DNA from 2 places in the Leptolyngbya sp. NIES-2104 genome. Region 2 is predicted to be linked to the other one. Evidence: riboswitches for the same ligand, from Rfam matches in the RefSeq annotation. Region 2 holds a riboswitch; the other holds the start of a gene.
What was found. Region 2 has a riboswitch for cyclic di-AMP ahead of NIES2104_RS12240 (universal stress protein). Riboswitches for the same ligand answer to the same signal wherever they lie in the genome.
Positions count from the first base shown of each region.

Region 1: it holds a riboswitch for cyclic di-AMP, as region 2 does, so the genes downstream of both, ntrB (nitrate ABC transporter permease) here and NIES2104_RS12240 (universal stress protein) in region 2, are expected to answer to the same signal.

Region 1 covers NZ_BBWW01000001.1:4,982,010-4,985,421, reverse strand. The annotation lists gene NIES2104_RS23995 (DUF1350 family protein) at 1-113, opposite strand, end outside; gene NIES2104_RS23990 (hypothetical protein) at 182-1,012, opposite strand; cyclic di-AMP (ydaO/yuaA leader) riboswitch at 1,460-1,616, shown strand; gene ntrB (nitrate ABC transporter permease) at 1,636-2,484, shown strand; gene NIES2104_RS23980 (CmpA/NrtA family ABC transporter substrate-binding protein) at 2,495-3,412, shown strand, end outside.
Region 2 covers NZ_BBWW01000001.1:2,630,239-2,633,650, reverse strand. The annotation lists gene NIES2104_RS12255 (CHAD domain-containing protein) at 1-206, shown strand, start outside; gene NIES2104_RS12250 (hypothetical protein) at 203-796, opposite strand; gene NIES2104_RS12245 (hypothetical protein) at 865-1,074, shown strand; gene NIES2104_RS12240 (universal stress protein) at 1,054-1,683, opposite strand; cyclic di-AMP (ydaO/yuaA leader) riboswitch at 1,800-1,927, opposite strand; gene NIES2104_RS12235 (hypothetical protein) at 2,283-2,585, opposite strand; gene NIES2104_RS12230 (DMT family transporter) at 2,820-3,412, opposite strand, start outside.

The DNA of each region.
Region 1 (3,412 bases), 2.4 Mb from region 2:
TAAGCGATCGTCGGAAACGAGCCAAAAAATGCACCGCCAATAAATTGAACAATTCCTTTCGGTTCAGGATGCAGCGCAACCCAACTATGGCACAACGGTTTAAAAGTCATCATTCGCAGTTCTCCAGAAAAAAGGTTGACGGCAATCACCGCCAACCCAAGGGGCATGAGATCGAGCAAAACTACAGTTTTTTCATCGTGATGGGCAAATCCAACTCAGACAGCGATCGATTGAGCGACTCTAGACTGGCACCATTGCCATTGGTGAGCATTCCAGCCAGCATTGCGCCTAAGTCCGCAGTCTCTGAAGCGACAGGAGTCATCGTGATCGCACCCGGTGCAATTTCGACTCCGATCGGACTTCCCGGCACCAGAATCCGAGGCGGCTCAGAAGTCAGTTCATTCAAAGCGCGACCGCTTGCGAGTGCCAGCGAGTAATTGATTTGATCAAAGTCGGTGCTTGCCGAATTTGCAGGAAAGTCATTCGGTAAAAACGTGCCGCGAACTTCAGCATTGAGCAACACGCGAACCGGGCGAGGACTTTGAGGGCGACCCAGCACATTCTCGATCGGGGTTCCGCCAAACACACGCGGCAACAACAGCGACACAAATCCGCGAATTTCCAACATCGGATTATCTTGCGCTGCGAATCGAGCGACATCGGGCAACAACTGAATCGAAGCGGTTTTCTGGGCTGGAATGATAAATTCTTGGCTTACATACCGTCCAGTGGTACCAACGCGAGTGAGGGTCAGTACCGTGTTTGCACCTGCAATATCAATGATTAAAACGGTATTTCCTTCGAGCAGTCGGGTCATCGCGTCGGCTTGAGTCAGATTGTCCGGTAAGCTAATGCGAAACTCTAGGCGATATCTTAGATCGATCGATTCCAAGTTAGAAACGGTTAGAAAATAACCTTGAACCACACGACGAGCGACGGGCTGCTGTACGGGCGGGAGTGCCATTCTCGGAGCAATCCGCTTCACCAGCAATTCAAAAGTCGAAACTTCCATGATGAACTCCAAAAGTGAGTAGTCGAACGCTCAATGTTGCTTTGATTGATGCGCTCTATTCCAGTTTGGAGGCAGTTGCTTGATCACACAGTGCCCGCTTGGGTAGTGTTTGTTGTTGGAAAAAACTCGATCGTTGCTAAGAGAATGCTTGAAGTGTCTTTGTTCATTGCCGCATCCCGCCCTGAAATAGAATTTCGGGCTAATCGGTGCAAGTTCATTAAAAATGAACTAAGACCTTGAGATCCGTTCTCAGTCTACTCCAGTAGACTTTCGTCGATTAGCCCGAAATTCATTTCAGGGCGGGTGAGCAACGAAGCGAAAAGGCTGGTCATACTTTTCAAATACCCGCTAAGTCCTTCTACTCAATGAAACCCGATCGCTCAATCCTCAATATTTCAAAAGAAAGATTGTTCAAAATTGCACCTCAATGCTAAAGTTCTACTAATTCGAGTCGGTCAGCCTAATTCAGAATCTTCTGAAGCGGAGGAACCAGTTTAATCGGGGCTTACGGTTGTGAACTTAGACACCTTCTAAGCAATCCAACCGGGGACAATCTCTCAGTCCTCGCCCGTCAGCTAACTCCGTCGGCACGTTGAGAGTTTGACTCTGGAGAACCAGACCCTATGATCCCGCAACTCAATTTAGCAGCGGTATTTGCTGCTGTCGGTCAGGCTACAATGCGCCGGGCAAAACCGATCGTATCAAGCGATCGCTTTATCTATCCCGCTCTTGGTTTCGCTGGAGTGATTGCACTCTGGTGGATCATTGCGCTAAACAAACATGAATTGATGCCCACGCCCCCGGAAGCATTGATGGCAAATTTGGACTATATTCTCAATCCGTTTTACCGTCGAGGTCCGGGTGATTTGGGGTTAGGATGGCTGTTGTTAGCAAGCCTAAGACGAGTCTTACTGGGGTTTGGATTGGGCGCGATCGTAGCGATCCCGATCGGATTTTTGATCGGCATGTCTAAAAAGGCGATGCTGACTCTTAATCCAGTGATTCAGATTTTCAAACCCGTTTCACCGCTCGCTTGGCTACCGATCGCATTAGCGATTTTTAACTTAGCTGATCCTTCCGCGATTTTCGTGATTTTCATTACTTCTCTATGGGCAACCATCATCAACACCGCTCTGGGAGTCGCCAGTGTGCCAAAAGACTATCTAGACGTGGCGCGAGTGTTGGAAATGCCTTATTGGAGACGGATACTCAAGATTGTTCTCCCTGCTAGTTTGCCGTACATCTTCACAGGCTTGCGAATTAGTCTGGGAGTGGCTTGGCTTGTCATTGTTGCTGTTGAAATGCTTACAGGAGGTGTGGGAATCGGCTTCTTTGTCTGGGACGAATGGAGCCGATTAAATCTTAGTTCGGTGTTTTTAGCTGTGTTAGTGATCGGACTAACCGGATTGTTACTTGATTTTGCTCTGGCTCAGATCGAAGTCTGGGTGACTCATCGCCGTCGCGCATCGTAGAGGTAAACCGATGACGAATCAATGGACTCGCCGCGAATTTCTTGCGGGCATGGGTGCTTCTGCGATCGCGACTTCACTTTCTTCGTGTGCGATTAATGCGAATCGTGCACCTCAAGGACTGTCTGAAGCGGCGATGTCGATTACTCCGGTAATTAAATCGAGCGAATTAGAGAAGCCGAATTTAACGATCGGCTATGTTCCGGTAAATGACTGTGCGCCGTTTGCGATCGCTTGGGAAAAAGGCTTTTTTCGCAAGTATGGTTTGAATGTGCGATTGAGCCGTGAAGCAAGCTGGGCAACTTCTCGCGATGGTTTGATATTCGGTCGATTAGATGCTTCGCCTGTGGTTGCGGGTGCGATTACAAATGCTCGAATCGGGGCGGAAGGAGCGCGTCATGCGCCGATGTGTGCAGGGATGACGATTCATCATCATGGCAATGCGATGACGATGAATCGATCGATGTGGGATGCGGGATTGCGTCCCTGGTTCGAGTACAACGGTAACTTAGAAGCATTCGGACAAGACTTTCGCCGCTACTTTGAGGCGCTACCTTCAGAACGTCGTGTTTGGGCAGTCGTTCTTAGTTCTGCGATTTATGAATACTTTGTGCGGTATGTTGCTGCTGCTGCGGGTGTTAATCCTTTAGAAGAGTTCCGCGTGATCATCATTCCGCCACCGCAGATGGTGACGAATGTGCGAATCGGAGCCATGCAAGCTTACATGGTGGCAGAACCTTGGAATACTCGCGCTATTACTGGCAATGAAGGAATTGGATTTACCTTTGCTCAGGGTCGAGAGATTTGGAATGGACATCCCGATCGCTTACTCGGTGTAATGCAATCATTCATCGATGAGAATCCGAAAACCTATCGGGCATTGCTCAAAGCGATGATCGAGTCCTGTCGCTACTGTGATGAAAATCGCGAG
Region 2 (3,412 bases):
TGTTAGGGCAGATTCAAGACAGCGTTGTGCTGCAAGAATTCTTACATAAATATTTGGATGACTCGATCGAGAAACTGTGTCCGATCTTCTCGAACAAACTCGACCAAAGAAGAACGATCGCGTTTAAAGAATGGCGATCGCTTCAAGAAAAATATTTAGACACTAAATTCCGTAATCAACTGAGGCAGCTTGTTTTGCGGCATTAAGGCGAAAAATAGTATCCCCATTGATATTGAATTTGAGAGCCGTTTGCTGTTTGAATCCACCGCTGATGGGGGCTATTTTCGTCAATGTCCGTCCAAGTAAAGGTTCGAGCCATTCGATCAGGGAAATATCCAACCGGAACATACCCTTCATGCCAATGGGAAAATTCTACCAGCCCGATGCGATCGCAGCTTGCCATGATCTGAGCGCCGAACGTTGCCATTAACTGAGGTGAACTCATTAAGCCTTGATAGAGCCGCGTGGCATCTCCAGATAAGCGAAATGCCAGGGTTTGAGTCCGTCCAGATGGATAGTCATAATAGCTGTTCCGAATGCCATCGTCATTGAATACGACCTGCGGTTTAATCGAGCGCCCCGCAGCTTTCCAAGGAATGAAATAACCCCGTTGAGCCAGAGACGATTTGACGGATGCGATCGCGGTTTCACAACGGGTAGAGGATTGTGGAATTCGAGCAATACCGGGTGTCTGGGCGTGAGCAATTCCCGGTAGAACGGTCAACGCAGTAATACTGATCGTTGAGAGAAAGATTTTAGAGATGAAGCGCACGATTTTAGGAACGGTAAACAACACAATGCAGTGACAAATTCAGCGATCGATCACTGATTGCATAGAACTACACAGGGTTACAGTTCTTTTCCATGCGTGCGCGAATCATTTTTGGGGATTGTCGATCGCGGATTGATCAAATCGTTGTTGCGATCGATTTTGCGTTCATTCAACGATTTGAACGAATGCAATCAATTCCGCGTTTATCCAACGACGTAGAGACGCGATTAATCGCGTCTCTACCCGGATTTCGCGGTTGTAGCCGAATTTCACGGCGGGAATTATTCGCCTTCCAACACTGACGGAATTCCCAACACCGGACACGGGAACGATTTGCCCAATTGCCGCACCAAGGGATGACTCGGCGAATCACAACCCAAAATCAACAATGACGCTTTCTCAGTCGCCACCACTTCTTTCAACTCCTTGGCAACCACCCCAAACCGCAAATGCGTCTTGAGCGATCCGCGCCATTCCTCCGCCATACAGCGAGCATTCCACAAAATCCGATCGGCTTGTTCAAACAATTCCGCCGTTCCGTATTGCGCCTTCGTTGCCGTTTCTAATTCCGCGATCGCCGTTCGACTGGTGCGCCATTCGCCTTCAGCCTTCTCTTTGCGCTTGCGACCCGAATCAAACACCGGAATCCGATTCATGATGCCATCATCGATCACATACACCACTTGAACCGTCACCTGTTTCCCCGTTGCAAGTCGGGTTTGGTGAGCGATCCATAGCGTCAAATCAAGCGCCGTCTGACTCCCTGGAGAGTTAGAATAGCCTACTACGAGATTAATCTCGGAATCTTCTGCACGTGATGAACCCGCAGCAGGAATCAGAACCATTTTTTGGACTAAATCAGCACGACCGAGTGTGCCTTCGAGACGTACCAGCATTGAATGAACGTTCATTGAATTCAACCTCTCCTAACTACACGACGCATGAGAGGTGGGTGAGGGAGTTTTTTCGATCGAATGATCTCGATCGATTCAGTTCAGGATACTTAGAGTGGCGAACACACGCTAAGTCATCCTCCCATTGCCGACGGAGTTAGCTGACGGGCTAAGACTGGAAGGTGTCTTTCTCAAACCGATGTTCAAGATTCGCCCCAAAGATTGGTTCCTCCGCTTTGAAGTCGAGCGGCTCAAAATTTCCGCTTGATTCAGATTAGGCGACCCACAGATTAGCTTCCCTAACGTTTACGAAACGAACTAGTGAGCAGTTTTGGCAACAAAAAACCAGGTCTCCTGGCTTGCTGTTGTTGGCTAATTTAATACAGTTGAGCGGGTAAGAACTGCTACTTTCAAAACAAAAGGGCGAGGTGTCATAAAATTCCAACCTCAGTAGCAAATTCGTTTCCATTATACCAGCCGCTCAAAAAAACTCTCGATTGCTTCAAAAACTGTATTCTCATTGACAGCAGAAATCTTAAACTTGATTCTTCTAGTGTCGGGGATCGCTGTTTAATTTCTATCCATCCCCAGAGTGAAATGGTAACGATTGAAACACTTTAATGATTTGAGAACTGTATCTCGTCACTGGAATTGAGCGCTGAATTCGGGTTTTCTAGCATTTTCTGGTAAAGACGGGCAGATCGACTAGCACGTTTGAACTTATCCAAAAGTTCTACGTAGGCAAAAGGCAGAGTCACAATCCAGAAGATGCTGGCGATCGCAATCATGAATCGCGATATTTTCTGTTCTCTATCAGTGAGGTTGTCTTCGTCGTGGCGGAAAAATTCCAGCCAGCTTACGAACAGAACGGGGACAACCGCCCAATAAAACAGCCCCAAAATCAGCAACAAAACCTGCATAGCAAACATTCCTCAAACTTGCATGATGCCAGGATCTCAACCCGCTTTAGTGTTCCCAGTGCCCCCGAACAAGACGCATCATTTAACTCCCTCTATCAATACTATGCGGTTCTGCCAATTCTGGCAGGATGGGTCGCTTCCGCAGCATAACGTTACATGAACCGAACACGATAGGAACTATCCAAAGTAATGAGTACTACTTGCAATGGCACTTTAACACATCAGTGATCTGAATCACTGACGATGAAATAATAAGCTCACTCCCACTAGCGAAATCAGGACACCGATGACGGATCGCATACTAACGCGATCGCCCATCGCTCGACTTAGAGGTATGACAAAAAGTGGACTGGTACTACTGAGTGCCTGAGCGATTCCGGTGGTAGCATATTTTAGCGAAGTTTGCTGGAGCCAAATGCCGAGATAAGTACTGATAAAGGCAGTTCCAGTAATGATCGTGAGTAACCTAGGATCGCGTAAAGGTTTAATTACTTCAGTCGATTGACGCTTCAGCAGTATCCAAATAAAAAGCGCGATCGTGCCACCCATCAATCGAATCAGCGTACTCCACAAGGAATCAATTTCGGTGTTTACTAACGCCGATCGAGACATTACAGCGCCTACTGCCTGCCCGATCGCCGCTAATAGCCCGTACAAAATTCCCAATCGGGGACGAAAATTCTCATGTTGATCCGAAGTCTGTTCTAAAATCACCCACATTACACCCGCGATCGTCAATCCAATTCCCAGCCAAGCTGAGATTGCCAAGCGTTCGTGCAGAAAAATCAGAGCCAGAATTGCCGATAACGGAGGTGCAAGCGTTTCAA